2 regions of the Nonomuraea sp. NPDC049624 genome follow, and region 2 is predicted to be linked to the other one. Evidence: riboswitches for the same ligand, from Rfam matches in the RefSeq annotation. Region 2 holds a riboswitch; the other holds the start of a gene.
What was found. A riboswitch is a leader RNA that binds a small molecule or an ion and turns the genes downstream of it on or off. The one in region 2 is predicted to bind glycine.

Region 1 (15,783 bases), on a different contig from region 2:
CGCAGGCGTTGCTCGAACGGTGGGCCCGCGTGGTCGAGCAGGCGGCCGTCTGATCACGTAGAGTAGCGGAAAAGCCTTCGCCCGAGATGTGCGCGCGGAGTGCCGCAAGATCGTAATGTAGAAACGCGCGGCGGCATGGACCACGGGGTGGGGGCGGCGGTAACTTTGTCAGCGTCCGAACCGCAGTCCAGCGCCCCGCCTTGACCTTTGCCGCTGATCAGCGTAAGTTGCGGCATTCGCAAACTTGAAGAGCGAAGGCAGGCGCGTCCCCAGCACCGTCGCCGCGTCTTCGCGGTAGGAGGCCGAGCCGATCGATGCCGAGCGTCTACTGCACGCAGTGCGGGCACGCCAACCCCGAGGATGCCCGTTTCTGTTCCCGCTGTGGGTCACCGCTGACCAGACCCGAGGTCTCCGGGGACACCACGTCGACGATCTCGGTCGCGGGAATCGAGGCGTACGAGGCTGAGACAGGCGACATGCTCCTGGCCGAACGGGCGCTGGTCGAACAGCTCCCGCCCGGCACGGCGTTGCTCACGGTGACCAGAGGGCCCAACCAGGGCAGCCGGTTCCGGCTGGACAAGGACCTCACCACGACCGGGCGCCACCCGGAGAGCGACATCTTCCTCGACGACATCACCGTCTCGCGCCGCCACGTCGAGTTCTACCGCCACCGCGGCGGCCAGTTCTCCGTACGCGACGTGGGCAGCCTCAACGGCACCTACGTCAACCGGGAGCGCATCGAGGAGGTCCCCCTGCACTCCGGAGACGAGGTGCAGATCGGCAAGTTCCGCCTCGTCTTCCTGATGAGGGTCAACGCCGGCGCATGAGCTCACAGGCGGCACGCTCGCACATGAGCATCGGGGAGGTGCTCGCCCTGCTGCAGGGCGAGTTCCCCGACGTCACCGTGTCCAAGATCCGCTTCTTGGAGGGTGAGGGGCTGATCGAGCCCGAGCGCAGCCCCTCGGGCTACCGCAAGTTCACCCATCTCCACGTCGAGCAGTTGCGGTTCATCCTGACCGAGCAGCGCGACCACTACCTGCCGCTTCGGGTGATCAAGGACAGGATGGCCGAGAGCTTCGGCCGTCCGCGCGCGGTGCAGCAGGCCCAGGAGATCCGCTACGACCGGGCCCAGCTGCTGGAGGCGGCCGGCATCGACGAGGAGACCCTCGCCGAGCTGGAGGACTACGGCCTGCTCGCCCCCGTGGCCAGGCGCTACGACGAGGAGGCGCTGAAGATCGCGCGCACCGTCGGCGCCCTGGCCCGTTTCGGCCTGCACGCCCGCCACCTGCGCGCGGTCAAGGCCGCCGCCGAGCGGGAGTGCGGGCTGGTCGAGCAGACCGTCGCGCCCATACTCAAGCGGCGCGCGCCCGGCGCCATCGGCGAGGCCGACGAGGCTGCCAGGGAGTTGTCCACCCTCCTGCTCGACCTGCACGCCTCCCTGGTGCGCCTCGGCGTCAGGTCTGTCCTGGGCCGTTGAGGGCACGGAGCTGGAAGGCCGGGGCACATTCCACGCCTGCCGGGTGTTACGTTGAAATACACAAGCGTGTAGCAGAAACGACCCAGTCAACAGCTGTGCCGGGCGACCGGCCGGTCGAATACGGAGCAGCCCGTGTTGCAGATGGAGGTCGTGGGCGTTCGAGTTGAGATGCCCACAAATCAGCCGATCGTCTTGCTCAAGGAGGCACACGGGGAACGGTTCCTTCCGATCTGGATCGGCATGACCGAGGCGACCGCGATCGCCCTGGCGCAGGCCGAGGAGCCGCCGCCCCGGCCGCTCACGCACGACCTGTTCAGGGACGTGCTGAGCGCGCTCGGCGTCGGGCTGCGCGCGGTCAACATCGTGGCCCTGCGTGACGGCATCTTCTTCGCCGACCTGGTGTTCTCCAACGGCGTGGAGGTCAGCGCCCGGCCCTCCGACTCGATCGCCCTGGCGCTGCGCACCGGTGCGCGCATCTTCGCCAGCGAAGAGGTCGTCCAGGAGGCCGGTGTGATCATCCCTGACGACCAGGAGGACGAGGTGGAGAAGTTCAGGGAGTTCCTTGACACGATCACTCCCGAGGACTTCGGCAGGGCGGGGTAGGTATTTCAGTGCATTTACGCTTCACGACGCGCCGAGCCGGATCGTTGACTGAGCATGGTCACGGTCCTACGGTGCAAGTGAAACCCGTGGTCGCCCTTTACGAACCCCCAGATCAGGCCATGGGATGAGAGAAAGCCGGAGGTCCGCGTGGCGGTCAGCAGCGGCGAGGGAAAGACGGCCGGCCAGGAAGATCCGGTGCGGCGCGAGAGCGCGCGGCAGCGTGCCGGAGAGCAGGGCCTGCTCTTCGACGAGCAGCCTGCGACCGTGCCCGACGACATCGGATACCGCGGGCCCACAGCCTGCTCGGCGGCCGGCATCACCTACAGGCAGCTCGACTACTGGGCGCGCACGGGCCTGGTCGAGCCCACGATAAGAGCCGCGCACGGCTCGGGCTCGCAGCGGCTCTACAGCTTCCGCGACATCCTGGTGCTCAAGGTCGTCAAGCGGCTGCTCGACACCGGGGTGTCGTTGCAGCAGATCCGCACCGCCGTGCAGCATCTGCGTGACCGCGGGGTCGCCGACCTCGCGCAGATCACGCTCATGAGCGACGGTGTCAGCGTCTACGAGTGCACCTCGGCCGACGAGGTGATCGATCTGCTCCAGGGCGGCCAGGGCGTGTTCGGCATCGCGCTCGGCCGGGTCTGGCGAGAGGTCGAGGGCTCCCTCGCGGAGCTGCCGGGGGAACGGGCGGCGGTCGAGGACACCGTCCCGGCCGACCATCCCGCTGACGAGCTCGCCAAGCGGCGTCGCGCACGCCGCACGGGGTGAGCTGAACCGCTGAACACACCGTAGTAATCTAGGACAGAGTAAGGCTGATGACCCCGTGCGGGAGAGTCCCTGGGCTTCGGTCCTGGGGCGCCGAAGGAGCAACCCTCCCCGGAATCTCTCAGGCATCCCGTACCGCTCGGGTGAGGCAACTCTGGAAAGCAGGTGCGCCCGCCAGGCGCACCTCACCGACGGTGCAAGCCCCACGGTGGGGTGAAGCTCTCAGGTCGCGATGACGTCGCGATGACAGAGGGGGAGATCCGGCACTCGCCCGCGCCCTGGCGCCGGTCTCCAAGCCTCGGGAGGCAACCTCCATGACCGACCTGTCCGCTCCGCCGTTCTCGTCCAGGCACATCGGCCCATCGGAGTCCGAGCAGCAGCGCATGCTCGAGGCCGTGGGCTTCGAGTCCGTCGGCGATCTGGTGGCCGTGGCCGTGCCCGAGGCCATCAGGGTCAAGGACCGGCTCAAGCTGCCGGCCGCCGCGAGCGAGACCGAGGCCATCGCCGAGCTGCGCGAACTGGCCTCCCGCAACCGGGTGCTGACCTCCATGATCGGCCTGGGCTACTACGACACCGTCACGCCCGCCGTCATCCGGCGCAACCTGCTGGAGAACCCGGGCTGGTACACCGCCTATACGCCGTACCAGCCGGAGATCTCGCAGGGGCGCCTGGAGGCGCTGCTGAACTTCCAGACGGTCGTCTCCGACCTGACCGGCCTCGACGTCGCCGGCGCCTCCCTGCTGGACGAGGCCACCGCCGCGGCCGAGGCCATGACGCTGGCCCGCCGCGCCGGCAAGTCCAAGAGCGACGTGTTCGTCGTCGACGCCGACACGCTGCCCCAGACCAAAGCCGTGCTGGCCACCCGCGCCGAGCCGCTCGGCATCACGCTGGTCGAGCACGACCTCGACGGCGAGCTGCCCGAGTGCTTCGGCGTGCTCGTCCAGTACCCGGGCGCCTCGGGCCGCCTGCGCGACTTCCGCGACGTGGCCGCCAGGGCGCACGAGGCGGGCGCGCTCGTCGTGGCCGCCGCCGACCTGCTGGCCCTCACGCTCGTGGCCGCCCCCGGCGAGCTGGGCGCCGACATCGCCGTCGGCTCCTCCCAGCGCTTCGGCGTCTCCTTCGGGTTCGGCGGGCCGCACGCGGCCTACATGTCCGTACGCGAGGGCCTGCAGCGGCAGATGCCCGGCCGCCTGGTCGGCGTGTCGGTCGACGTCGACGGCGACCCCGCCTACCGGCTGGCCCTGCAGACCCGCGAGCAGCACATCCGCCGCGAGAAGGCCACCAGCAACATCTGCACCGCCCAGGTCCTGCTGGCCGTGATCGCCGGCATGTACGCCGTCTACCACGGCCCCGAGGGCCTGCGCCGGATCGCGCACCGCGTGCACCGGCACGCCGTCGCGCTGGCCGGCGGGCTGCGCGAGGCCGGCCTGGAGGTCGTGCACGGCGAGTTCTTCGACACCGTGCTCGTCCGCGTGCCCGGCAGGGCCGCCGAGGTGGTGGCCGCCGCCGCCGAGCGGGGCGTCAACCTGTGGCAGGCCGACGACGACCACGTCTCGATCGCCTGCGACGAGAAGACCGGCGCGGCCGAGCTGGTCAAGGTGTGGGCCGCCTTCGGCGTCGAGCGCGAGGAGGTGGCGCTGGAGGCCGACGCGCTGCCGGACGGGCTGCTGCGCGAGTCGGACTACCTGACCCACCCGGTCTTCCACAGCCACCGCTCCGAGACCGCGATGCTGCGCTACCTGCGCAGGCTCCAGGACAAGGACATCGCGCTCGACCGTTCGATGATCCCGCTCGGCTCGTGCACGATGAAGCTGAACGCGACCACCGAGATGGAGCCGATCACCTGGCCGGAGTTCGCCGGCGTGCACCCGTACGCGCCGGAGGCCCAGACCGAGGGCTACCGGGAGCTCATCGGCACCCTGGAGGGCTGGCTGGCCGAGGTGACCGGCTACGACGCCGTCTCCATCCAGCCGAACGCCGGCTCCCAGGGCGAGTTCGCCGGCCTGCTGGCCATCCGCGCCTACCACCAGGCCAACGGCGACACCGGGCGGGACGTGTGCCTGATCCCGTCCTCGGCCCACGGCACGAACGCGGCCAGCGCCGTCATGGCCGGCATGCGGGTCGTGGTCGTGGCCTGCGACAGCGACGGGAACATCGACCTGGCCGACCTCGACGCCAAGATCGCCAAGCACCGCGACAAGCTCGCCGCGATCATGGTGACGTACCCGTCCACGCACGGCGTGTACGAGGAGTCGATCACCGAGGTGTGCGCCAAGGTGCACGAGGCCGGCGGCCAGGTCTACGTCGACGGCGCCAACCTCAACGCCCTGGTGGGCCTGGCCAAGCCGGGTGAGTTCGGCGCCGACGTGTCCCACCTCAACCTGCACAAGACGTTCTGCATCCCGCACGGCGGCGGCGGCCCCGGCGTCGGCCCGGTCGCGGTCCGCGGCCACCTGGCGGCCTACCTGCCCGGCCACCCGCTGCGCGACGGCAGCCCGGTCGGCCCGGTCTCGGCGGCCCCGTACGGCTCGGCGGGCATCCTGCCGATCTCGTGGGCGTACGTGCGGATGATGGGCTCCGAGGGCCTCACCGCGGCCACCGAGCAGGCCATCCTGTCGGCCAACTACCTGGCCCGGCGGCTGGCCCCGCACTACCCGGTGCTCTACACCGGCCGTGGCGGCCTGGTGGCCCACGAGTGCATCGTGGACCTGCGCCAGATCACCAAGGAGACCGGCGTCACCGTCGACGACGTGGCCAAGCGCCTGATCGACTACGGCTTCCACGCGCCGACCATGTCCTTCCCGGTGGCCGGGACGCTGATGATCGAGCCGACCGAGAGCGAGGACCTCGACGAGCTCGACCGGTTCGTGGACGCCATGATCGCCATTCGCGGTGAGATCGCCAAGGTGGCCTCCGGCGACTACGACACGACCGACAACCCGCTGCGCAACGCGCCGCACACGGCCGAGTCGGTCACCGCCGACGAGTGGGCCCACCCGTACTCGCGGACCGAGGCGGCCTACCCGCTGGCATCGCTGCGCGAGGGCAAGTACTGGGTGCCCGTGCGCCGCATCGACCAGGCGTACGGCGACCGCAACCTGGTGTGCTCCTGCCCGCCGCTGGAGGCGTACGAGGACTGATCCGCCCGCGCGGGTCCCCGCCCGGGGGCCCGCGCCGGACCCGGCCCAGTCCGGCACCGTCAAGTGAGCAGACATGATCGCGACGAGCCGTTAGGCTCGGTGCGATCCGTCGCCGGAAGGAGCTCTCTTGACGTTCTCAGAGCTGCAGACCCCGCCCCTCGACACCGCCCGCCGCCTGGCCGAGGGGGGCGACCTGGAGGGTGCGGCGGCGATCCTGACCGAGCTGGTCGCCGACCCCGACAGCCCCGACCGGGCCCAGGCGGCCGTGGGGCTGGCCGTGGTGCTCGACGAGCGCGGCGACACCGAGGCCGCCCGCGCCGCGGCCCGCACCGCGCTGGCCACCGGCCATCCCGAGTACGCCGCGCAGGCCGCCTGCCACCTGGCCCAGGGGTTCGAGCGCGAGGGCCGCGACGACCAGGCCAGGGCCGCCTGGCAGGCGGTGCTCGGCGTCGGCACGCCGGCCTACGTCCCGCTGGCGCACCTCGCGCTGGCCCGGCTGGCCGGCAGCCCCCAGGAGGCCGGCAAGGAGCTGCGCTCCGCCCTCGACGCGAGCCTCGACTCAGGCGACGCCGAGGCCGCCGCGCACGCGGCCCGCCAGCTCGCCGAGACGCTGCTGGAGTACGGCGACCCGGGGGAGGCCGCCGGGCTGCTGCTGGACGCGCTGGAGTTCGCCCCGGCGCGGGAGCTGCCGGGGCTGCGGGTGCTGCTCGGCATCGCGCACCTGGAACTGGCCTGCGCCGAGTTCGCCGAGGCCGTCGAGAGCGGGGCCGACCCCCAGACGGGCGCGCTGGCCATCGAGCTGCTGGCGCGCACGCTGCCGCTGCGCGGGCGCACCGAGGACGCCGGCCAGGTGTGGACCTACGGCCTCGAACACGAGGACCGGACCATGGCCGCCGAGGTCCGGCTGCGTTTCCACCGCGACACCTGAGTGCCGTGAGGGGAAGGCTCAGCCGCGGCGCATGATGGCCACGGCGGCGGCCACGTTGATGGCGACGATCGCCAGCCACGTGATCGTCAGGCCGACCAGCCCCGAGTTGCCCGCCGCGATGGCGGTCAGCGGGATGCCGAGACCCATCGAGCCCAGCGCGACGGGGATGATGGCGGCGCCATTGTTCTGCCGCTGCTTCGCCTTGGCCTTGACCGGCGCGAGGCCCTGGCCGCTCAGCTCGGCCTGGACGCGGGCGGCGATGGTGGCGTCGAGCCGTTCGACGAAGGACTCGACGAGCGCGGCCTCGTAGTCGGGGCCGAGGTCGCGGCGGGCGTCGAGGGTGGCCTGCAGGTCGTCCCGGATCGGGCGCATCTCTGACATGAAAGCCATCATCCCGGTTGTCCGGCGCGCCGTCATCAGACCTGGGAGCCAACGGCGGATCCTCCCCAGGTACGGTGCTGCCATGGAGATCATGACTCCGCGGGGGCCGGCGCTGGTGCAGGTCGACGAGGCAGCCGAGGCCCGGCTGCTGCTGGTGCTGACCCACGGCTCGGCCGGGGGAGTGGACGCGCCCGACCTGCTGGCCGTCCGCGACGCCGCGCTCGGGGTGGGCGCGACCGTGGCCAGGGTGTCGCAGGCGTTCCGGGTCGCGGGGGCGCGGGCGCCGGGCTCGGCCGCCCGGCAGGACGAGGCCTGGGAAGCGGTGCTGGGTGAGTTGCGCGCCGGGTGGCCGGGGCTGCCGCTGGTGCAGGGCGGCCGGAGCAACGGCGCGCGGGTGGCCTGCCGTACGGCCTCGGCGGTGGGCGCGGCGGCGGTGGTGGCGCTGGCCTTCCCGCTGCACCCGCCCGGCAAGCCGGAGCGTTCCAGGGCCGAGGAGCTGCGCGGGGCCGGGGTCGACGTGCTGGTGGTCAACGGGGACCGGGATCCGTTCGGAGTGCCGGATCCCGCGGACTGCGCCCGGCTGGTGGTGCTGCCGGGCGAGGGCCACGACCTGAAGCGGGACCCCGCCCGGGTGGGCGAGGTCGTGGCCCGGTGGATCGGCGGCTACGCCGCCGTCAGGCGGCGCCCACCAGGGGGTCGGGCCGGTGCGGCGCGATGACGGTGCCGCTGGGCAGCAGCTCCCCGGTGTCCTCGAACAGGACGACGCCGTTGCAGAGAAGGCTCCACCCCTGCTCGGGGTGGCATGCGAGGGTGCGTGCTGCCTCGCGGTCCGGCGCCTCGGCAGACGGACAGGCCGGGTCGTGCGGGCACATCGGCGTGCCTCCGATATCTCGTGGGTGCTCCCGGGAGAGGGACGGGAGCCGCTCGGGTTTGTTGTTCTGGCAAGTGTGCGACGTGTGTCACACGGTCCGACATAGCCCGTTCGGACTGTTACAGGAGGATCCCCCGGTCGTGTGACCTTCGACACAGCGTGCCTTATGCAGGATAACGGGCCAAGCGCGACACGCGCACTACGTTTGCAACCCCTTGAGCAAAGCGTCGAGCCCTCTTTCGAAGTCGACATCCGCTCTTTCGTCCCTCCTGACCCATTCATCGACTTCTGGGTCAGCCCATCCGGATTGCTGGACTTCGACCGCCACGCTGCCGAACACGAACGCCCGCAGCGCGCGCACGGCCTCCGGGGCGTCGCTCAGGCCGCCGTCGGCCAGTTGCTCGGTCTGCTCCCTGATGGCCACCGCGGTGGCGCCCTTGGGCGGCTTGGTCAGCGCCAGGGCGAGCACGCCCGGATGTTCGCGCAGCAGCTCCCGGCCCGCCCGGCACCACGCCCTGGCCGTCTCCTGCCAGGTGGCCGCCTGCTCCACGTGCACGGTCGTGACGTGCTCGGCCAGCGCGTCCATCAGCGCCTCCTTGCCGCGGGGCAGGTGGTGGTAGATGGCCATGGCCTCCACCTCCAGGGCGTCGCCCAGCCGGCGCATGGTGAGCCGGCGCAACCCCTGGCTGTCGGCGATGTGGAGTGCGGCCTCGATGATGCGCTCGCGGGAGAGTGGCACGGGAGGTCTCTTTGCGGGCATGGTGATCATCTTACTGGGCGGCCCCGTCCGTCGCCCGGTGTTCGGAGGCGGTGTCGGACGGCGTACCCTTGTGGGTTGAACAGCAAAGACTGCGTGAAGGGCAGGGTCGATGGCGTTTTTCCGTCCGCGGGTGAGCCGGGAGGCCGAGGTTCGCTACCACGCGGACCAGGAGATCTCCAAGGGCTTCCCGCAGCTGCTTGACAAGGCCAGGCAGGCCGAGCAGATCGTGCGCGACCTGCGTGCGGCCGCGGCCGACGAGATCGAGCTGCTGGCCGCGGGCCGGGCGTTCGACGTCGCGCTGACCGAGGCGCTGCGGGCCGCCGAGGCCGGGCAGCGGGCCACGTTCGGCGTGCGCTCGTACGACGACCGCATCGCGCGCCGCAAGGCCAGGGCCACCCCCCGCGGGGCCATGTGGACGGCCGAGGTCGACCGGCTGCGCACGCTGCGCGAGGAGAACCGCATGTGGGGCATCCCGCGCGTGCCCCGGCCGGTGCCCGCCACCGTCTGACCGAAGGAACCCGAAAGCCCCGGCGCCGCGCGCGCCGGGGCTCTTCGTGCGTTCCGGACCCGTCACCGTCAGGTCCTGACGGCCGGGGCTCGCGTTCCGGGCCCGTCACCGCCAGGTCCTGACGGCCGGGGTCCGCGTTGCTGGGCCGTCGCCGTCAGGGGCTGACGGCGGCGGCCGGGGCGGTGCGGGTCAGCTGGCCCAGTCGAGCAGCGGGCGGGTGTTGCTCGGGTGGCGCAGCTTCGACAGCGACTCCTTCTCCAGCTGGCGGATGCGCTCGCGGGTGAGGCCGAGGTGCTTGCCGATCTCGTCCAGCGTGTGCGGCTTGCCGTCCACCAGGCCGAACCGCAGGGCCATGATCTTCGCCTCGCGCGGCGAGAGGTTGTCGAGCACGCCGCGCAGCTGGTCGCCCAGCAGCTGGCGGTCGACGATCTCCGACGCCTCCGGCGAGTCGACGTCCTCGATGAGGTCGCCGATCGTGGTCTCGCCGTCCTCGCCGATGGTCGCGTTCAGCGAGATCGGCTGGCGGCTGGTGCGCAGCAGCTCCTCGATCTGGTCCGGCGTCTTGTCGAGCTCGACGGCCAGCTCCTCGGGCGTGGGCTCGCGGCCCAGCCTCTGGTGCATGTCCCGCTCGATCCGCGACAGCTTGGAGAGCATCTCCAGCACGTGCACGGGCAGCCGGATCGTCCGGGCCGAGTCGGCGAAGCCGCGCTGGATGGCCTGCCGGATCCACCACATGGCGTAGGTGGAGAACTTGAAGCCCTTGGTGTAGTCGAACTTCTCCACGGCCCTGATCAGTCCCAGGTTGCCCTCCTGGACGACGTCCAGCAGGGACATGCCGCGGTCGGTGTACTTCTTGGCCACCGAGACCACCAGGCGCAGGTTGGCCTCCAGCATGTGGTCCTTGGCCTGCCGGCCGTCCTCGATGACCAGGTGCAGGTCGTCGCGCACGGACGGCGGCACGTCGGGGTCGGTCTCCAGCTTGTACTCGGCGTACAGGCCGGCCTCGATCCGGCGGGCCAGCTCGACCTCCTGGGCGGCGGTGAGCAGGGTACGGCGGCCGATCGACTTCAGGTACGTGTGGACCGAGTCGCCCATCACGGACTGGTTGTCGTCCAGGTCCATGGCCTCGTTCTCGATCTCGGCGTCCTCGGCCGTCAGCTCGAGGTCGTCGGGGGCCACGTCCTCCTCGTGCTCCGGCTTGCCGTCCACCGGGTTTTTTGCCTCGGCGGCCGTGCGGCCGGTAGCCTTTGCCCCGGAAGCCTTCCTCGGCTTGGGGGCGCTCTTGCTCGCGGTCTTCTGGGTGGTCTTTCTGGCGGCGGTCTTGGCCAGCGACGGCTCGTTCTCGGCAGCCAGGCTCACACCGGCCTCCGAGAGCTCACGCAGGATCGTGCGGCCTTCAGAGGGGCTGATGCCGGCCTCGGCGAACGCGTCGCGCAGCTCCGCCAGAGAAAGGTGACCCTGGGCTCGCCCTCGTTCAATGAGCTGGTCGAGAGTCGCGGGTGGGGTCGCCACGGCGGTTCTGGGCATGAGGACACCTCCTCCGTACGGAGTCGAAGCGATCAGGCAGGTTGTGGTGGGGCGGTGGTCACTCCGCTCGGCGCACCAGTATCAATAACGCCATCCACCGCTATTTGTTCCCGGAGGGCTGAAAAAGGGGCGGAACGCCCACAGGGTGCGCCACCCCCGGAAGGCGGGAACTACTCCGCCACCTCGAAGCTTCCGGTCCCCTCCGGCATGGGCATCGGCTCGGCCTCTTCCATGCGCTTGTCGGTCCAGTAGTCGATGACCTCGCGCGGATCGGGATTGACCTCCGTGGAGACCACGACGCCCTCGGGGTCGCCGGGCGAGGGCGCCGGGCGGCCGGTCGGCGACGTCTGCTCGGCCGCCGGGTCGGCTGCCTGGTCGACCTGCTGATCGACCACGGCCCGGGTCTCCCTGGCGACGGCGTCGAGCTTGCCCGCCGAGGCGGCCGCCGCGACCGACGCGCCACCGACGACGATCACGCCGACGACCGCCGCGGACGCCCACATCTTGCGGGTCTGGTTCATGAAGGCTCCCTTCCTTCTCCCCGTTATGACGCAGCCGCGCCGCGTCAGGTTCCTGTACGCAGCCGTACGAGATCGGTCTTGCCGTTGGGCAGCAGCGGCAGACGGGGGAGGAGACGCAGGTCGCGGGGCGCGGCGTGGGCGGGCAGCCGGTCGCGGCAGTAGGCGCGCAGCTCGGCCAGCGTGGGCGGCGCGGCGGGGTCGGCCGGCACCACGAACGCCGTGACCGCCTCGCCCCACTCCGGGTCGGGCAGGCCGGCCACGGCGACGTCGGCGACCTCGGGATGCGTGCCGAGCACCGCGCTCACCACGGCGGCCACGACCTTCTCGCCGCCGGTGTTGACGACGTCGTCGGCTCGGCCGAGCACGCGCAGCCGGCCGCCGCTGAGCTCGCCGAGGTCGGAGGTGACGAACCAGTCGCCGTCGAAGCCGGTGCGCCCGGCGAAGCGGTAGCCGGAGAAGAGCACGGGCCCGGCGATCCTGATCAGGCCGTCCTCGCCGATTTTGAGATCTACATCGTAAAGGGGGCGGCCGTCGTAGACGCAGCCGCCGCACGTCTCGCTCATCCCGTACGTGGTGACCACCCGGGCGCCGAGCTCCACGGCCCGCTCGACCAGCCCCGCCCTGGGCGCCGCGCCGCCGAGCAGGATCGTGCGGAACACCGACAGGTCGGCGCCCGTCTCGACCAGCCGGTGGAGCTGCGTCGGCACCAGGGAGACGTGGTGGGCGCCCGAGGACAGCACGGCCCGCACGTCGAAGGAGGGGTGGATGATCGGCTCGCTGCCCGACAGCAGGGCGCGGACCAGCACCTGCAGGCCGGAGACGTGGGAGACGGGCAGGCAGCACAACCACCGGTCGCCCTCGGCGGCCCCGATCCTGCTCAGCGACGCCGACGCCGAGGCGCGCAGGGCGGAGGCCGACAGCTGCACGCCCTTGGGCGCGCCGGTGCTGCCGCTGGTGGCGATGACCACCGCCACGTCGCCCGGGACGCCCTCGCCGCCGGGCCGCGGCTCGCCGCCGGCGTGCGTGGGCCGCAGAGCCTGGAGGACCTGGTGCTCGTGGCCGGGCTGGAGCGGCAGGACGGCCGGGCCGTCGCCGGAGAGGGCGTCGCGGATCGCGGTGAGAAGGCCGGGGCCGGGAGGCTGCACAATGGCATGCAGCGGACGGTCCGGATGCGACGGGTTCCTCCACATGCTCGTAAGGTTAATGGCGACAGGTCGGACACAGGTGCAGGGTAGGGTCGTGACGCGTTCTCCCGTGGTCTTCCGGATTCCGATGCGGACGCGGTTTCGCGGGCAGACCGTCAGGGAGGGCGTGCTGCTGCACGGCCCGGCGGGCTGGGGCGAGTTCTCCCCCTTCCCCGAGTACGGTCCGCGCGAGTGCGCCCGCTGGCTGGCGTGCGCCCGTGAGGCCGCCTTCGACGGGTGGCCCGAGCCGGTGCGCGACCGCGTCCCGGTCAACGCCACCGTCCCGGCGGTCGACGCCGAGCAGGCCCACGAGCTGGTGCGGCGTTCCGGCTGCGGCACGGCGAAGGTCAAGGTGGCCGAGCGCGGCCAGACGTTCGCCGACGACCTGGCGCGGGTGGAGGCGGTGCGTGACGCCCTGGGGCCGTCCGGGCGGCTGAGGGTCGACGTCAACGGCGCCTGGGAGGTCGACGAGGCCGTCACCCGGCTCAAGCGGCTCGACCGGTTCGGCCTGGAGTACGCCGAGCAGCCGTGCGCGACCCTGGAGGAGCTGGCGGCGGTGCGCAGGGCGGTCGACGTGCCGATCGCGGCCGACGAGTCGATCCGGCGTGCCGAGGACCCGCTGCGGGTCAGGGCGGCCGAGGCGGCCGACATCGCGGTGGTCAAGGTGCAGCCGCTGGGCGGGGTGCGCGCCGCGCTGCGGGTGGTGGAGTCGTGCGGGCTGCCCGCCGTGGTCTCCAGCGCCGTGGAGACGTCCGTGGGGCTGGCCGCGGGGGTCGCGCTGGCGGCGGCGCTGCCGTCGCTGCCGTACGCGTGCGGGCTCGGCACGATGTCGTTGCTGGCCGGCGACGTGGTGGAGGACTCGCTGGTGCCCGTGGACGGATGGCTCCCGGTGCGCCGCCCCTCGGTGAATTTTCAGCATTTGTCGGAATTTGAGATTGAATCTCCCCAGTGGCTCGGCCGGATGCAGGAGGCGTCACTTTGAACCCCGCAACCGCGCTGGCCACCGTGCTCGTCGACGAGCTGGTGCGCTGTGGCCTGACCGACGTGGTGCTCGCCCCCGGCTCCCGCTCGGCCCCCCTCGCCCTGGCGCTGCACGCCGAGTCGCGGGTGCGCCTGCACGTGCGCATCGACGAGCGCTCGGCCTCCTTCCTGGCGCTCGGCCTGGCCAAGCGCTCCGAGCGGCCGGTGGCGCTGATCTGCTCCTCCGGCACGGCCGCGGCCAACTTCCATCCGGCGGTGATCGAGGCCGACGAGTCGGGCGTGCCGCTGCTCGTCCTGACCGCCGACCGTCCGCCCGAGCTGCGCGGCACCGGCGCCAACCAGACGATCGACCAGGTCAAGCTGTACGGCACCGCAGTCCGCTGGTTCGCCGAGGTCGGCGTGCCGGAAGACCGTCCCGGCATGGTCGCCTACTGGCGTTCGCTGGCCTGCCGCGCCTACCAGCGGGCCGCAGGGGCGGCCAACCCCGGCCCCGTGCACCTCAACCTGGCCTTCCGGGAGCCGCTGATCCCCGATGGCGACACGAGCTGGTCCGAGCCGCTCGACGGCGGCGCGAACGGCCCCTGGGTGCGGGCCCGCGTCGCGCCCCCGCCCATCGCCCTGCACATCCCGCCCACCAGGCGCGGCGTGCTCGTCGTCGGCGACGGCGCGGCCAACGTCCGGCGTTACGTGGCCGCCGCCGGCATGGCCGGCTGGCCGGTGCTGTCGGAGCCCAACGGCGGCGCCCGCTACGGCGACCACTCCATCTCCAGCTACCACTACCTGCTCGGCACGCCCGAGTTCGCCGACTCCCACCGCCCCGACGTGGTCGTCACGCTGGGCCGGCCGGGGTTGTCGCGGCCGCTGCTGTCGTGGCTGAAGCGCACGGACGAGCACATCGTGGTCGCCCCCGACCTCGACCGCTGGCCCGACCCCACCCGGTCGGCCACCCAGGTAGCGCAGGCCGTGGAGATCCCGGTGGCCTCCGGCGACGACAGCTGGCTGCACGCCTGGCGGCAGGCCGACACGGCCGTCCGGTCGGCCCTCGACGCGGTCCTCGACGTCTCCGGCACCTCCGAGCCGCGCCTGGCCCGCGACCTGGCCGACGCGCTGCCCAACGGCGCGCTGCTGTTCTGCGGCTCCTCGATGCCGATCAGGGACCTCGACCAGTTCATGCGGCCGCGGCGCGGCATCAGGCTGATGGCCAGCCGGGGCGCCTCCGGCATCGACGGGCTGGTGTCCACCGCCATGGGCGCCGCGCTGGCGCACAACGGGCCCTCGTACGCGCTGCTCGGCGACCTGTCATTCCTGCACGACCAGAACGGGCTGATCCTCGGCCCCCGCGAGCCCAGGCCGGACCTGTGCATGGTCGTCGTCAACAACGACGGCGGCGGCATCTTCTCGCTGCTGCCGCAGGCGGCGGTGCGCGACCCGTTCGAGCGGGTCTTCGGCACGCCGCACGGCGTGGACCTGGCCTACGCCGCCGCCGCGAGCGGGACGCCGTACACGCTGCTCGGGGACGTCAGCGAGCTGTCCAAGGCCATGCGCGGCGAGGGGCCGCGGGTGGTGGAGGTGCGCACCGACCGCGAGGAGAACGCCGCTGTGCACGGCCGCCTGCGCGAGGCGGCCCAGGACGCCGTGCGGGAGTTCCTCAGCTCCTGAGCGCCTCCAGCAGGCGGTTGAGCGGGCTGTCGAGGCCGTAGCGGTCGGCCAGGGCCACCAGGGCCTCCGGGTCGCGCGGCTTGTCCGGCAGCGTCAGGTCGGCGGCGGGCAGCGGCGCGTCGGAGGCCACCTGCACCACGGCGGGCGCGGCGTCGAGGTAGTCGCGGGCCGCGGCCAGGCGGTTGCGGCTGCCGGCCGGGAAGCCCTCGGTGACGCCGGAGTCGAGCGCCTCCAGCAGCGCGGCGAGCGAGCCGAACCGGGTGATCAGGGCCGCCGCCGTCTTCTCGCCGACGCCGGGCACGCCGGGCAGGCCGTCGCTGGGGTCGCCGCGCAGGGTGGCGAAGTCGGCGTAGGCGCGGCCGGGGACGCCGTACTTGGCGGTGACGAACGCCTCGTCGACGAACTGCAGGTTGCGGATGCCGCGCGCGGTGTACAGGACGCGGACCGGGCGGGAGTCGTCGACGAGCTGGAACAGGTC
Region 2 (15,783 bases):
AGCCGGTCAGCCACTTGACGACCTCGACGGCGGCCTTGGCGTTCTTCGACCCCTTGCTCACGCCGAACGTGGTGCCGCCGAGCATGCCGCTGGCCGGGGTGCCCCAGTTCGGGATCGGCGCGATGGCCCACTTGCCGGACTGGCCGGCGTGGTTGCCCTTCATGACGCCCGCGCCCCAGTTGGCGCCGACGTAGCCCCAGAGGGTGTCGTTCTCGAAGGCGGCGTTCCACTCCTGGCTGAAGGACGGCTGGACCTTCAGCAGGTCGTCCTTGATCAGGCCCTGCCAGTACTCGGCGACCTTCTTGCTGGCCTCGTCGTTGATCGTCACCTTCCAGGCGTCGCCCTCGGTGCCGAACCACTTGCCGCCCGCCTGCCACGACAGCGCGGCCAGCACGCTCGGGTCGTCGGGGAAGAAGGTGGCGATGCGGGACTTGCCGTCGGCCTTCTTGACCTTCTCGGCCGCGGCGCGGAAGTCGTCCCAGGTCTTGGGGACCTCGATCTTGTTCTTCTCGAACAGGTCCTTGCGGTAGAAGAACACCTGCGGCGCGGCGTCCATGGGCAGCGCCCACGCCTTGCCGCCCAGCTCGACCAGGCTGAAGACCTCGGCCGGGTACTTGGACTTGACGTCGGCCACATCGGCCGAGATGTCCTGGAGGGCGCCCTGGTTCACGAAGTCGGGCAGCTGCGGGTACTCCACGGACATGACGTCGGGGGCGTTGCCGGCCTTGACGGCGTTGGAGAACTTGGCGTAGCCGCCCGCGTTGCCCGAGGGGATCTCCTCGTACTTGATCTGGACGTCCTTGTGTGACTTGTTGAAGGCGTCCACGACCTGCTGGGTGCCCTTCGCCCAGCCCCAGAAGGTGACCTCGGCGGGCTTGCCCGCCTCGCCCGCGGGCTGCGCCGGCTCCGTGCTGCCGCACGCGGCGGCGAGCAGGCTCATACCGGCCAGCAGTCCGGCAATGCCGGCGCTCTTGCGTCCCATCGATGGCTCCTCATCGCTTTCGATCGATAAGGCATCATTCGCTCATATTCGATCGGTTGTCTAGAGAGAGGCCACAAATCGATCAATAACGAAATGGATGCGTAACGTCACGGACGCGGCGCGACCGTGGATTCCCGGACCCTCAGCTCGGGCAGCAGCGCCACGTGCTGGGCAGGGCGCCGCGGGCCCTCCTGGATCCGGCTCACCAGCAGGTCGACGGCACAGCGGCCGACCGCGGCCTTGGGGGGCGCGACGGCCGTGAGCGGGGGGTCGCTGAGCGCCGCCACCTCGTCATCGTAGGCGACCAGCGACACCTCTTCGGGAATGCGCACCCCTGCCGTGCGCAGGTGCTGGACCAGCAGCAACGTGTCCTCGTCGTTGTGCACCAGCATGGCCGTGACGCCGCCCCTGATCGCCGCGACCACGTCGGCCACCTGCTCGCGCGAGGGCCCCTCCTGCGCGACGTCGAGGTGCACGGGCTCGGCCAGCCCCAGGTCACGGACGGCGGCGAGGAACCCGTGCCGCACCCGGGGGGCCGTCGGGCTGTCCCGCGAGACCATGGCCAGGCGCCGGTGCCCGAGCTCGGCCAGGTGCCGCGCGCCGAGGAAGGCCCCGTGGGCGTGGTGGGAGGCCGCCGCGTCCAGCAGCGAGGCGGGCCCGCCCAGCTCGGCCCGCCGCTCGACGAGCACCGCCGGCACGCCCAGCTCGGCCAGCCAGCCCTCGTGCGAGGCGTCCGGCTGCCTGCTCGGGGTGAGCAGCAGGCCCTCGATGCCGGCCTCCACGAGCTGTCTGACCTGGGTGCGGTCCTCCTCGTCGTCGTAGCGCGAGACACCGAGGACGAGCCGCGCGCCCAGCCGTTCCGCCTGCTCGCGGGCGCCCCTGATGACGGCCGGGTAGTAGTAGGTGGCCGAGGGCACCAGCATGCCGAGGGTCAGGGAGCGCTCCCTGGTGGCGGCGGGCGCGGACTCGGGCCGGGTGATGCCGCCGTGCACACGGTTGACCAGGCCCTGGCCGGCCAGGTGCTCGACGTCCCTGCGCAGGGTGACCATCGAGACGTTGAGCCGGTCGACCAGCTCGGCCAGGCGTACGGAACCGCGCTCGCGCACCTCGCGCAGGATCAGTTCATGACGTTGTTCGGCGAACACCGCGACTCCTTCTGACTCGACCCTACGATCCTAGCGGGAAGTGCTTTCGTTTTTGAACGGATGCTTTCGTTCGATCAGGATGCTAAGGTCCCGGCCGAGACCGGACGTCCCTTGGAGTGCCGCATGTTCCCGCTTCCGCCGGAGGATCGAACGCTCAGCCCGTACACCGGCTGGACCCGCGCCCACTGGGCGGCGGTGGCCGACGGGCTGCTGGCCGCGGTGGAACCGTACCGCTCCGCGGACGGCGCCGTGATCACGTTGCCGGGACGCGAAAGCTGGTCGCGCTGCGACGGCCTGGAGGGGTACGCGCGCACCTTCCTGCTGGCCGCCTTCCGGGTGGCCGGCGGCGGCCCCGAGGAGCTGCTGGCCCCGTACGCGCGCGGCCTGGAGTCCGGCCCCGGCGTCTGGCAGCCGATCGAGGACCGCACCCAGCCCATGGTCGAGGCGGCCTCGATCGCCCTGTCCCTCTGGCTGACCCGCGAGCGCCTGTGGGACCGCCTGTCCCCCGCCACCCGCGACCGCGTCGCCGCCTACCTGGCCGGGGCCCTGCGGCACGAGCCGGTGGACAACAACTGGTGGCTGTTCCCCGCCATGGTGGGCGGCTTCCTGTCGGCCGTCGGCCTGCACGCCGAGGAGGCCGCCGCGGCGGTGGAGCGCGGCCTGGCCCGCATCGAGCCCTGGTACGCCGGCGACGGCTGGTACGCCGACGGCGACAACCGCTCCTTCGACCACTACAACGGCTGGGCCATGCACCTCTACCCGGCCCTGCTGGCCCACCTGTCGGGCCAGGGCTCCCCCGGGCCCCGCCTGCGCCGCTTCCTGGAGAGCTACGCCCTCACCTTCGACCAGGACGGCCGCATGCTCTACCAGGGCCGCTCCCTCACCTACCGCTTCGCCTCGGCGACCTCGCTCTTCGCCGGCGCCCTGCTGGACGCCACCCCGCTCTCCCCCGGCCAGACCCGCCGCATCGCCTCCGGCGTCCTGCGCCGGTTCCTCGACGAGGGCGCGCTCTCCCCCGAGGGGCTGCTCACGCTTGGCTGGCACGGCCCGCACGAGCCGTCGCTGCAGTCCTACTCCGGCTCGGCGTCGCCGTACTGGGCGTCGAAGGCGTTCCTCGGGCTGCTGCTGCCGGCCGGCCACCCGGTGTGGACGGCGCCCGAGGAGCCCGGCCCCACCGGCCTGGCCGCGCTGCCCGGTCCAGGACTGGTCGTCCAGCACACCGGCGACGTCGCCCGCCTGCTCAACCACGGCAGCCAGCACCACCCCGGCGACCCCCTGTACGACCGCTACGCCTACTCCACCCGCACCGCGCCGACCACGGGCGTCCCCGACAACCACTTCGGCGTGGTCGGCCCGGACGGCACGGTCGCCGGGCGCGGCACGATCACGCCCCGGGGTGCGGGCTCGGCGGGCGACCTGGCGTGGGCCGCGTCGGCGGGCGCCGGCGTGGAGAGCCTGAGCGTGGTCAGGGGGGCCGTCGAGGTGCGCGTCCATCGGGTCGCGCCGGGCTCGGCGGTCCGGCAGAGCGGCTGGGCGCTCGTCACGGCCGCCGCCCCGGCCGACCGGGCCTACCCGACCGACCTGGCCGACCTGGCCGACCCGGTCGGCGGGCCCGGCGCCCGGGTCCGGGACGGCGACGGGCTGGTCTCCGAGCTGGTCGCGGTGCGCGGCTACAGCCGGGCCCACGTCGCCGACGACCCCGAGGGCAGCGCCTTCGGAGCCCCGGCGGCCGTGCCCGTGCTGGAGGGGGTCGCGGCGGACGGCTGGGCGGTCAGCGCCGCCGTCCTGAGCAGCGCCCCGGCCGGCGCGGCGTCGGCGGCGGGTGACGACATCACGCCGAGCGTGCCGACGGCGGCGGCTGACGACATCACGCCGAGCGTGCCGACGGCGGCGGTGACGGCAGACGAGATCACGCTGACCTGGCCCGACGGCACCCGCCACACCTTCCAGGTCCGCGCCCCGGCCGCCTGACATCCCCGCCCACGTTCAGGCCAGGAAGGCGCGCAGGAGGGCTGCCGTGCCCTCCAGGTGCTCGGCCATGGCCCGGCGTGCCGCGTCCGGGTCGCCGGCAAGAATGGCGTCCACGATGGCCCGGTGCTGGGCGGCCGCGTGCTCGATGTTCACCTGGAGCATCGGGATCGCGTTCAGCAGGTCGCTCACCCGGGAGCGGGCGTCGGCGCACGTCACCGCGAGCAGCGTCGAGCCGGTCAGCTCGGCGATCGACAGGTGGAAGGCCGTGTCCAGGCGCCGGTAGTCCTCCAGGGGCGCCGCGTCCAGCTCGGCCAGCCGGCGCAGCAGCACCTCCCGCTGGGCCGGGGCGGGCCCGGCCGCGGCCAGCACCTGCGCCGCCCCGCACTCGACCGCCAGCCGGAACGTCAGCGCGTCCGACAGCTCGGCCACGCCCATGTCGGCCACCGCCTGCCGCAGGTCGCCCGCGTCGGGCCGCGGCGGGACATAGGTGACGAACGCGCCGCCGTACCGGCCGCGCCGCACGTCGAGGTAGCCGGCGTCCTGAAGGGCGCGGATGGCCTCGCGCAGGGTGACCCTGCTGATGCCCAGCCGCACGGCGAGCTCGCGCTCGGGCGGCAGCTTGTCGCCGTACGCCACCACGCCCAGTTTGATCGCCTGGAGCAGCCGTTCCACGGTCTCCTCGAAGGCGTTTCCCGCCCTCACCGGGCGGAGCACTGTCATCAAACGCGCCGAATCGTCCAAGGTGTCCTCAGGTCTTGACAAGCGATCCCGGCATGCACATCAATGGTCTGAGACTAGCCCAATCAACGGGAAAGCGCTTCAGAGCAGATCGGAGCGACCTAGGGTGAGCGAACCAGCGGGCAACGGATTCCTGTCCGTCGAGGAACTGCGGGGCGAGGTCGCCTCCGGCCGGATCGACACGGTGCTGCTCGCCGTCGCCGACATGCAGGGCAGGTTGCAGGGCAAACGGCTCTCCGCCCGCTACTTCCTGGACGAGGTGCTGCACCACGGCTCCGAGGGCTGCAACTACCTGCTCGCCGTCGACGTGGACATGAACACCGTCTCCGGCTACGACATGTCCTCCTGGGACCGCGGCTACGGCGACTTCGCGATGAAACCCGACCTGTCCACCCTGCGCCGCATCCCCTGGCAGGACGGCACCGCCCTGGTCATGGCCGACCTGGCCTGGGAGGAGGGCGGCGAGGTCACCGCCTCGCCGCGGCAGATCCTGCGCCGCCAGCTCGCCCGTCTGGCCGAGCGGGGCCTGGCCGCGTACGTGGGCACCGAGCTGGAGTTCGTCGTCTACGACGACAGCTACGAGGACGCCTGGCGGCGCGCCTACCGCGACCTGACCCCCGCCAACCTCTACAACGTCGACTACTCCCTCCTCGGCACCGCCCGCGTCGAGCCGCTGCTGCGGCGCATCAGGCGCGACATGGAGGGCGCCGGCATGTACGTCGAGTCGGCCAAGGGCGAGTGCAACCTCGGCCAGCACGAGATCGCCTTCCGCTACGACGAGGCCCTGCGGACCTGCGACAACCACTCGATCTACAAGAACGGCGCCAAGGAGATCGCCGCCCAGGAGGGCCGCTCGATCACCTTCATGGCCAAGCCGAACCAGCGCGAGGGCAACTCCTGCCACATCCACATCTCGCTGCGCGGCCTCGACGGCGGCCTGGCGATGGCGGGCGAGGGGCCGTACGGGCTCTCGCCGCTCGGGGCGCGGTTCATCGCCGGGCAGCTCGCCCGCATGCGCGAGCTCACCCTGCTGTACGCGCCCAACGTCAACTCCTACAAGCGTTACGTGCCCGGCAGTTTCGCGCCGACCGCCGTCAAGTGGGGCGTCGACAACCGCACCTGCTCCCTGCGGCTGGTGGGCCACGGGCCGTCGCTGCGGGTGGAGAACCGGGTGCCGGGCGGGGACGTCAACCCGTACCTGGCGGTGTCGGCGCTGATCGCGGCCGGGCTGGACGGCATCGACCGGGAGCTGCCGCTGGAGGACGCCTTCACGGGCAACGCCTACGACTCCGGCGCCGAGACCGTGCCCCACACGCTGCGGGACGCCCTCGCCCTGTTCGAGGGGTCGAAGCTGGCCAGGGAGGCGTTCGGCGACGACGTGGTCGAGCACTACGCGAACAACGCCCGCGTGGAGCTGGCCGCCTTCGACGCGGCGGTGACGGACTGGGAGCTGTTCCGTGGTTTCGAGCGAATGTGACGGTAGGGCATGAAGATCGTTAATCCGGCGACGGAAGAGGTCGTCGCCGAGGTCGAGCTGGCCGACGCGGCCGAGGTCGACCGGGCGGTGGAGCGGGCCGCGAAGGCGTACCGGAGCTGGCGGGAGGTGGCGCCGGGCGACCGGGCGCGGCTGCTGCGCCGCTTCGCCGACCTGGTGGACGCCCACGGCGAGGAGTTGGCCCGGCTGGAGCTGGACAACGCCGGGCACCCGATCGGCAACGCGCGCTGGGCGGCCGGGGCCGTCCGTGACGTGCTGCACTTCTACGCCGCCGCCCCCGAGCGCAACCACGGCAAGCAGATCCCGGTGCCCGGCGGCGTGGACGTCACGTTCCAGGAGCCGCTGGGCGTGGTGGGCGTCATCGTGCCGTGGAACTTCCCGATGCTGATCATGTCGTGGGGCGTCGCCCCGGCGCTGGCGGCGGGCAACACGGTGATCGTCAAGCCGGCGGAGTGGACTCCGCTCACGGCGCTGCGGCTGGCCGAGCTGGCCCTGGCGGCGGGCCTCCCCGAGGGGGTGCTCCAGGTGCTGCCCGGGGCAGGGGAGGTCGCGGGGGCCCGGCTGGTCGAGCACCCCGGCGTGGCCAAGATCGTGTTCACCGGCTCGACCGAGGTGGGCAAGGAGATCGCCGCGAAGGCGGCGGCGCAGGTCAAACGAGTGACGCTGGAGCTGGGCGGCAAGTCCGCGAACATCGTCTTCGCCGACTCAGATCTCGAAAAAGCAGCAAAAACCGCCCCTTATGCGGTCTTCGACAACTCCGGCCAGGACTGCTGCGCCCGCTCGCGCATCCTCGTCCAGGCCGAGGTGTACGACGAGTTCCTGGAACGCCTGTCGGCGGCGGTGCGCGGCGTCAAGGTGGGCGACCCGCTCGACGAGTCCACCGAGATGGGCCCGCTGATCAGCGCCGAGCACCTGGAACGCGTCCGCGGCTTCGTCGAGGGCACGCCCTACCTCCAGGGCGACTGCCCCCAGGGCAAGGGCTACTGGTTCCCGCCGACCGTGCTCACCTCCAAGGTCACCGACCGCGCCTTCACCGAGGAGATCTTCGGCCCGGTCGTGTCGGTGGTGCCGTTCACCGACGAGGCCGAGGCCGTGCGCATCGCCAACGACACCCCGTACGGGCTGAGCGGCTCCATCTGGACGCGCGACGTCGGGCGGGCGCTGCGGGTGGCCCGCGCGGTGGAGTCGGGCGCCCTGTCGGTGAACTCGCACTCCTCGGTGCGCTACTGGACCCCGTTCGGCGGCTTCAAGCAGTCCGGCCTCGGCCGGGAGCTCGGCCCCGACGCCTTGACGGCCTTCACCGAGACCAAGAACGTCTTCATCTCATGGGAGTGAACCTGACGCAGTGAGCGGAGTGAAGGGCTGAGGAACGAAGCCCTTCGCGAAGCGAACGAGGAAGGTGAACGACCAATCGGACAGGGAGTAGGTACAGTGCAGCGTTTGCAGGACCGGGTGACCGTCATCACCGGCGCGGGCAGCGGCATCGGGCTGGCCACGGCGCGCAGGTTCGCGCAGGAGGGCGCGAAGGTCGTCTGCGTCGACATCGACGAGGAGGCCGGGGCCAAGGCCGCGGGCGAGGTCGGCGGCCTCTTCGTCAAGGCCGACGTGACCAGCGAGGACGACGTCGTCCGGATGTTCGCCACGGCCCACGAGACCTACGGCAGCGTGGACGTCGCCTTCAACAACGCCGGCATCTCGCCGCCCGACGACGACTCGATCCTGGAGACCGGCCTGGACGCCTGGCGCCGCGTCCAGGAGGTGAACCTGACCAGCGTGTACCTGTGCTGCAAGCACGCCATCCCGTACATGCGGCGGCAGGGCAAGGGGTCGATCATCAACACCGCGTCGTTCGTGGCGGTCATGGGGTCGGCCACGTCGCAGATCTCGTACACGGCCTCCAAGGGCGGCGTGCTGGCGATGTCGCGCGAGCTGGGCGTGCAGTTCGCCCGCGAGGGCATCCGGGTCAACGCGCTGTGCCCCGGGCCGGTGAACACGCCGCTGCTGCAGGAGCTGTTCGCCAAGGACCCCGAGCGGGCCCAGCGGCGGCTGGTGCACGTCCCGGTGGGCCGCTTCGCCGAGGCGTCGGAGATCGCCGCCGCCGTGGCGTTCCTGGCCAGCGACGACGCCTCCTTCATCACGGGGGCCGAGTTCCTGGTGGACGGCGGCATCTCCGGCGCGTACGTGACGCCGCTGTGACCCGTCCGGTCATCGGCGTCACGACGTACGTCGAGCCCGCCCGGTTCACCGTGTGGGACCTGCCCGTCGCGCTGCTGCCGTACATGTACGTCGAGAAGATCGTCCAGGCCGGCGGGCAGCCCGTGCTGCTGCCGCCGGCCGGCGATCCCGCCCAGGTCGTGGGGCGGCTCGACGGTCTCGTCCTGGCCGGCGGCGGCGACGTCGACCCGGCCAGGTACGGCCGGGCGGCGCACGAGCGCACCGGCTACGTCCGGGAGTTCCGGGACGAGGCCGAGTTCGCCCTCCTGGCGGCGGCCCTGGAGGCCGGGCTGCCGTTCCTGGGCATCTGCCGCGGGCTGCAGGTGCTCAACGTGCTGCTCGGCGGCACCCTGCACCAGCACCTGCCCGACGTGACCGGGCACACCGGCCACTCCCCCGCGCCCGGCGAGTTCGGCCACCTGCCGGTCACGCCCGTGCCCGGCAGCCGCCTGGCCGAGGCGCTCGGCACGGACCCGGTGGCGGTCCCGCACTACCACCACCAGGCGATCGACCGGCTCGCCCCCGGGCTCACGGTCACCGCCACGTCCGGCGACGGGACGATCGAGGCGGTGGAGCTCGACTCCGGCGGCTTCGCGGCAGCGGTCCAGTGGCACCCGGAGGCGGGCGACGGATCGGCGCTCTTCGAGGCGTTCACGGCGGCCTGCTGAGACCGTTACTGGAAAGCTTCTTTACCTTTTCTGCGCCCTAAAATCCCGCGAAATCCCAGCTCAGAGGGCCATATCACCACGTTATAGGAAATTTGTTGGGTACCGGGTCGCGCCATCCCGGTGTCACCCTGTGTTCATCCCCAGCCGGCCGGGGCTCTTCCACTCCACACCCCCCTGAGGAGCCAGAGAGTGAACCCCAAACTCAGGTTGGGGGCTGCCGCAATGCTCGCGCTAGCCCTGACCACCAGCTCGCTGGTGGGCGCCACGAGCGCCACAGCCCAAGCGTCGCAGGTGGCCGATCCTCCCAGCCCCGACGAGCGCAGGAACGCGATCGCCACCGCACACAACGCGATCCTGGCCGACTCGGCGGCATTGCTGGCATCCGAGCAGGACACGTTCACGCTGACGTCGACCGTCGAAGGCGTCCGCGGCCTGCAGTACCTGACCTACGCCCGTAAGCACGCGGGCCTGCCCGTCTACGGCGGCGACGTGGTCGTCGCCACGGACGCCTCCGGCGCGGTGGTCGACACGGTCGCCACCGGGCAGCGCACGAAGATCGGGATCGGCACGAAGGCGAAGGTCACCGCGGCCCAGGCCGCCGTGACGGCCAGGGCCAAGGTGGCCAGGGTCGAGACCGTCGCCACGCCGGTGCTGTCCGTGCACGCCACCACGACGACCCCGCGGCTGGCCTGGGAGGTGCTCGTCACCGGCGCCAACGCCACCGGTCACGAGACCAAGCTCCACGTCTACGTGGACGCCCTGACCGGCAAGGTCATCGACGACTGGGACGAGGTGCGCGACGGCACCGGCAACAGCTACTACGTCGGCACCGTCACCATCGACACCAGCCCCTCGTACACGATGCGCGACCCCCGCAGGAGCGGTGTGGCGTGCGGCGGCCAGAACGGCACGCCGTACACGAAGACCACCGACACCTGGGGCAACGGCTCGGGCACGAACCTGGAGACCGCCTGCGTCGACGCCCTGTACGCCGCGCAGCGGGAATGGGACATGCTGAGCGCCTGGCTCGGCCGCAACGGCATCAACGGCCAGGGCGGCGGCTACCCGGCCCGCGTCGGCCTGGCCGACGTCAACGCCTACTGGAACGGCCAGTACGGCTCCTTCGGCCACAACTCCGCCAACTCCCAGCAGCTCACGTCGATGGACGTGGTCGGCCACGAGTTCGGCCACGGCATCTTCCAGTTCACCAGCGGCGGCTCGGGCAGCGGCAACGAGACCGGCGGCATGAACGAGTCCACCGGCGACATCTTCGGCGCGCTCACCGAGGCGTACGCCAACAACCCGAACGACCCGCCGGACTACCTGGTCGGCGAGGAGGTCAACCTCTCGGGGTCCGGGCCGATCCGCAACATGTACAACCCGTCGGCCCTCAGCCACCCGAACTGCTACAGCGCCTCCATCCCCAACACCGAGGTGCACGCGGCAGCCGGCCCGCAGAACCACTGGTTCTACCTGGTGGCCGAGGGCACCAACCCCTCGGGCAAGCCCGCCAGCACCCGCTGCGACAACGGCGCCGCGATCACCGGCATCGGCATCCGCAAGGCCGGTGAGGTGTTCATGTCCGCGCTGAACATGAAGACCCAGCCGTGGACGCACGCCAAGGCCAGGGTCGCCACCCTCCAGGCCGCCAAGACCCTGTACCCGGGCAGCTGCACCGAGTTCAACGTGGTCAAGAACGCCTGGGACGGCGTCAGCGTACGGGCCCAGTCCGGCGAGCCGACCTGCACGCAGGGCAGCAACGACTTCTCGGTCAACCTGAACCCCGCCTCCGGCAGCGTCACCCCCGGCCAGAGCACCACGACCACGGTGAGCACCACCGTGACCGGCGGCTCGGCGCAGTCGATCACCCTGCGGACCGGCACCCTGCCGGCCGGCGTGACCGCCTCGTTCAGCCCGGCCACCATCACCGCGGGGCAGAGCTCGACGCTGACGATCACCACCTCGGCGAGCAGCCCGCAGGGCACCCACTCGATCGCCATCACGGCCGACGGCGCCGACGTGGACCGCCAGGCCACCTACAACCTGCAGATCGGGCAGAGCTCGCCGAACGACTACTCCTTCGGCGTGACCCCGTCGTCGGCCTCGGTGCAGGCCGGTCAGTCGGCCACCGCCACGGTCAGCACGCAGGTCACCGCCGGCCAGGCGCAGAGCATCGCCCTGTCGGCGAGCAACGTGCCCGCGGGCGTGACGGTCAGCTTCAGCCCGTCCACGATCACCGCCGGGCAGTCGTCCACGGTGACGTTCGCGACCACGAGCGGCGTGACGCCCAGCACGTACACGATCAGCCTGAACGCCGACGGCGCGAGCGCCGACCACTCGGCCTCCTTCAGCCTGACGGTGGGCGGCGGCCAGGGCACCACGTGGCAGACGTACACGGCCTACACGGCCGGACAGACCGTCACCTACCAGGGCGCCAGCTACCGCTGCCTGCAGTCTCACACGAGCCTGCCGGGCTGGGAGCCGCCCAACACCCCTGCCCTCTGGCAGCCGGTCTAAGTCGCACGACCTGGGCGGCCACGCCGGGGTGGCCGCCCAACCCCCTTGAGGAGCCACAGAACGTGAACGCCATGCTCAGGCTGGGCGCCGCGGCCACCGCCGCGTTGGCCCTGACCCTCACCACGCCGGCCGGACCGGCCGGCGCCGCCGCCGACCCCGCGCCCGACATCCCCGTCGCGAACGTGACGGCGCATCTGAGCCAGTTGCAGTCCATCGCCACGAGCAACGGCGGCAACCGCGCCTCGGGCAGGCCGGGCTTCACCGCCTCGATGAACTACATCAAGGGCAAGCTGGACGCGGCCGGCTTCACCACCCGCGTGCAGAACTTCAGCGGCGGCAGCAACCTGATCGCCGACTGGCCGGGCGGCCCGGCCAACCAGACCGTGATGCTCGGCGCCCACCTCGACAGCGTCGCGGCCGGCCCCGGGATCAACGACAACGGTTCCGGCTCGGCCGCGCTCCTGGAGAACGCCCTCACCCTCGCCGCCCGCAAGCCCACCCTCACCAAGCACGTGCGGTTCGGCTGGTGGGGCGCCGAGGAGGCGGGCATGGTCGGGTCCAGGTACTACGTGCAGAACGGCGGCGCGAGCGGCGTCGAGGTGTACCTGAACTTCGACATGATCGCCTCGACCAACGCCGGCTACTTCGTCTACGACGACGACGCGGCGATCCAGCGCACCTTCAACGACTACTTCGCCACCATCGGCCTGCAGACCGAGGGCGACAGGGAGGGCGACGGCCGCAGCGACCACGCCTCGTTCAAGAGCGCGGGCGTCCGGGTCGGCGGCCTGGCCACGGGGGCCGGGGCGGTCAAGAGCTCGGCCCAGGCCGCCAAGTGGGGCGGCTCGGCCGGGCAGGCGTTCGACCGCTGCTACCACAGCGCCTGCGACAGCTACCCGAGCGCCATCAACACCACGGCGCTCGACCGCAACTCCGACGCCATCGCGTACGCCATATGGAAGCTCGCCGTGGGCACCAGCACGCCCACGGAGAACGACTACTCGATCTCGGTGACCCCGTCGTCGGCATCGGTCCAGGCCGGTCAGTCGGCTACCGCGGCGGTCAGTACCCAGGTCACGTCCGGCCAGGCGCAGAGCGTCGCGCTCTCCGCCGGGAACGTGCCGAGCGGGGTCACCGTCTCCTTCAGCCCGTCCACGGTGCAGGCGGGCCAGTCGTCCACCGTCACGATCGCCACCACCAGCGGCGTCGCGGCGGGGACGTACACGATAGGGATCAACGGCGACGGGACGACGGCGGACCACTCCGCGTCCTTCACCCTGACCGTCGGAGGGGACGGCCAGGGCACCACCTGGACGGCCTACAAGTCGTACACGGCCGGAGACGTCGTCACCTACCAGGGGGTCAGCTACCGCTGCCTCCAGGCGCACACCAGCCTGCCGGGCTGGGAGCCGCCGAACGTGCCCGCCCTCTGGGCACGGGCCTGATCCGGCCTGACCTCAGGGTCTGATCCTCGGACCTGATCCACGGGCCTGATCCTCGGGCCCGAGCCCCGCGCGGGCCGGTCACCGCCGGCCCGCCCCGAGCTGCCGCGTGCGAGCTGACCTGCCATGACCGGCTCGCGCGCGGCCACCAACGCGGCCGCGACCCCGCCTCTCCGGGGCCGCGGCCGCTTTTCGCTGCGTGCGGGATGTCGCGGATGCGGCGGATGGCGGAGGGCGAAGCGCGACAACACCCCCATGACGGCACTAGGCTGACGGACATCACCGGCGAAACCGTGCGGGAGAGCACCCTGACAGCCGGTCAGGGTCCCTGAAGGAGCAAGCCCTCCCCGCGAACCTCTCAAGGCAAAGGACCGCGCGGCAGCCCTGTAAGGCGTTCTTACGGGGAGGTGACCTCTGGAAAGCAGGCCCTCGGGGCCTCGCCGAAGGTGAAAGTCCGGTAAAACTCGGGCGAAGCTCTCAGGCATCCATGACAGAGGGGGAGGATGCTGGCATCCAATCCTGTCCTGAGGTGCGACAAATGTCCCGACCTACGCCGCTACGAGACGTCCACGAGGCCCTAGGCGCCACGCTGACCGACTTCGCCGGATGGCTCATGCCGCTCCGGTACGGCAGCGAGTCGGCGGAGCACAAAGCCGTCCGCGAGGCGGCCGGGCTGTTCGACCTCTCGCACATGGGCGAGATCTTCCTGACCGGTCCGCAGGCCGCAGAGGCCCTCGACTACGCGCTGGTCGGCCACCTGTCGGCGCTCGCGCCCGGCCGGGCCAGGTACACGATGATCGTGGACGAGCGCGGCGGGGTGCTCGACGACCTCATCGTCTACCGGCTGGCGGACGAGGAGTTCATGGTGGTGGCCAACGCCTCGAACTCCGACAAGGTCGCGGATGAGCTGAAAAATCGTACTAAGTCGTATGACGTGGCGGTCGATGACCGCTCCCAGCAGTACGCCCTCATCGCGATCCAGGGCCCGAAGGCCCAGGAGATCCTGGCCACGCTCACCGACGCCGACCTCGACAATCTCAAGTACTACGCGGGCCTGCCCGGCGTGGTCGACGGCCGCCAGGCGCTCATCGCCCGCACCGGCTACACCGGCGAGGACGGCTTCGAGCTGTTCGTCGCCAACCAGGACGCCGTGCCGCTCTGGCGCGCCCTGGAGGCCGCGGGCGAGCCGCACGGGCTGCGGGCCGCCGGTCTGTCCAGCCGCGACACCCTCAGGCTGGAGGCCGGCATGCCGCTCTACGGCAACGAGCTGAGCTCCGACCTGACCCCGTTCGACGCGGGGCTGGGCAGAGTGGTGAAATTCGACAAGCCCGGTGACTTCGTCGGCAGGGCGGCACTGGAGGCGGTCAAGGACGACCAGCCCCGCCGCCGCCTCGTCGGCCTGGTCGCCCAGGGCCGCCGGGTGCCGCGTCACGGCTACCCGGTCACCCGCGACGGCGCCGTCGTCGGCGAGGTCACCAGCGGTGCGCCCTCCCAGACCCTGGGCAAGCCCATCGCGATGGCCTACGTGGACGCCGGGGCCGACACAGGTCTGGCCGTGGACATCCGGGGCAGCCATGAACCTATGGACCTGGTCGAGCTGCCCTTCTACAGGAGGAACAAGTGAGCAACATCCCTGACGACCTGAACTACACCAAGGAGCACGAGTGGGTGTCGGGCGTGGACGACGGCATCACCGTGACCGTCGGCATCACGGCCTTCGCCGCCGAGGCTCTTGGTGACGTCGTCTTCGTGCAGCTCCCCGAGGTCGGTTCGACCGTCGAGGCGGGTGACTCGGTCGGCGAGGTGGAGTCCACCAAGTCGGTGAGCGAGATCTACGCGCCCGTCGGCGGCGAGATCGTCGAGGTGAACTCGGCCGTGGCCGACGACCCGTCGCTGGCCAACAGCGACCCGTACGGCGACGGCTGGATGTTCCGCGTCCGCATGGAGGGCGACGCGGAGGACCTGCTGTCCGCCGAGGAGTACACGGCGCTCACCTCAGGCGAGTCCTGACACCAACGCCGGGGCCCGCGGCGGGCCCCGGCACTTCCTGAACTGAAGGGCGCCCATCAATGGCGATCAGCGTCTTCGACCTCTTCAAGATCGGCATCGGACCGTCCAGCTCCCACACGGGCGGCCCGATGGCCGCCGCGCACAAGTTCGCCCGCGGGCTGCACGACGACGGCCTGCTCCCCCGCGTGGCCCGCGTCGAGGTCATCCTGTACGGCTCGCTCGGCCTGACCGGCAAGGGCCACGGCAGCGACAAGGCGGTGCTGCTCGGCCTGTCCGGTGAGAAGCCGGAGCTGGTCGACGTCGACTCCGTCGACGCCCGCCTGGCCGAGATGCGCGCCTCGGGCACGGTCAAGCTCTACGGCGAGCACGAGATCCCCTTCGTCGTGGGCCAGGACCTCGTCTTCGAACGCAAGATCTCCCTGCCCGAGCACCCCAACGGCATGCGCTTCACCGCCCGCGACGAGCAGGGCGGGACCGTGCGGGAGAAGGTCTACTTCTCCGTCGGCGGCGGCTTCGTCGTGGACGAGAAGGCCACCGGCGCCGACCGCATCAAGCCCGACGACACCGTCCTGCCCTACCCGTTCGCCTCGGGCGAGGAGCT

Region 1: linked by a shared signal. The riboswitch ahead of gcvP (aminomethyl-transferring glycine dehydrogenase) and the one ahead of gcvT (glycine cleavage system aminomethyltransferase GcvT) in region 2 are both predicted to bind glycine.

What each region holds. Positions count from the first base shown of each region.
Region 1 is NZ_JBFAOR010000005.1:459,674-475,456, reverse strand. Features, by position in the region: gene AB0J76_RS23165 (mannose-1-phosphate guanyltransferase) at 1-53, shown strand, start outside; gene AB0J76_RS23160 (FHA domain-containing protein) at 315-827, shown strand; gene AB0J76_RS23155 (MerR family transcriptional regulator) at 851-1,477, shown strand; gene AB0J76_RS23150 (bifunctional nuclease family protein) at 1,610-2,080, shown strand; gene AB0J76_RS23145 (MerR family transcriptional regulator) at 2,228-2,848, shown strand; glycine riboswitch at 2,897-2,993, shown strand; gene gcvP (aminomethyl-transferring glycine dehydrogenase) at 3,160-5,985, shown strand; gene AB0J76_RS23135 (hypothetical protein) at 6,113-6,913, shown strand; gene AB0J76_RS23130 (hypothetical protein) at 6,932-7,294, opposite strand; gene AB0J76_RS23125 (alpha/beta family hydrolase) at 7,377-8,012, shown strand; gene AB0J76_RS23120 (DUF5999 family protein) at 7,969-8,166, opposite strand; gene AB0J76_RS23115 (TetR/AcrR family transcriptional regulator C-terminal domain-containing protein) at 8,365-8,904, opposite strand; gene AB0J76_RS23110 (hypothetical protein) at 9,035-9,433, shown strand; gene AB0J76_RS23105 (RNA polymerase sigma factor) at 9,623-10,960, opposite strand; gene AB0J76_RS23100 (hypothetical protein) at 11,131-11,481, opposite strand; gene AB0J76_RS23095 (AMP-binding protein) at 11,526-12,671, opposite strand; gene AB0J76_RS23090 (o-succinylbenzoate synthase) at 12,721-13,647, shown strand; gene menD (2-succinyl-5-enolpyruvyl-6-hydroxy-3-cyclohexene-1-carboxylic-acid synthase) at 13,644-15,305, shown strand; gene AB0J76_RS23080 (5'-3' exonuclease H3TH domain-containing protein) at 15,295-15,783, opposite strand, start outside.
Region 2 is NZ_JBFAOR010000002.1:189,292-205,074, forward strand. Features, by position in the region: gene AB0J76_RS07130 (extracellular solute-binding protein) at 1-982, opposite strand, end outside; gene AB0J76_RS07135 (substrate-binding domain-containing protein) at 1,090-2,127, opposite strand; gene AB0J76_RS07140 (DUF2264 domain-containing protein) at 2,251-4,098, shown strand; gene AB0J76_RS07145 (FCD domain-containing protein) at 4,114-4,818, opposite strand; gene AB0J76_RS07150 (glutamine synthetase family protein) at 4,943-6,313, shown strand; gene AB0J76_RS07155 (aldehyde dehydrogenase family protein) at 6,323-7,666, shown strand; gene AB0J76_RS07160 (3-oxoacyl-ACP reductase) at 7,763-8,527, shown strand; gene AB0J76_RS07165 (gamma-glutamyl-gamma-aminobutyrate hydrolase family protein) at 8,524-9,213, shown strand; gene AB0J76_RS07170 (M4 family metallopeptidase) at 9,436-11,730, shown strand; gene AB0J76_RS07175 (M28 family peptidase) at 11,802-13,175, shown strand; glycine riboswitch at 13,459-13,556, shown strand; glycine riboswitch at 13,577-13,676, shown strand; gene gcvT (glycine cleavage system aminomethyltransferase GcvT) at 13,711-14,796, shown strand; gene gcvH (glycine cleavage system protein GcvH) at 14,793-15,182, shown strand; gene AB0J76_RS07190 (L-serine ammonia-lyase) at 15,242-15,783, shown strand, end outside.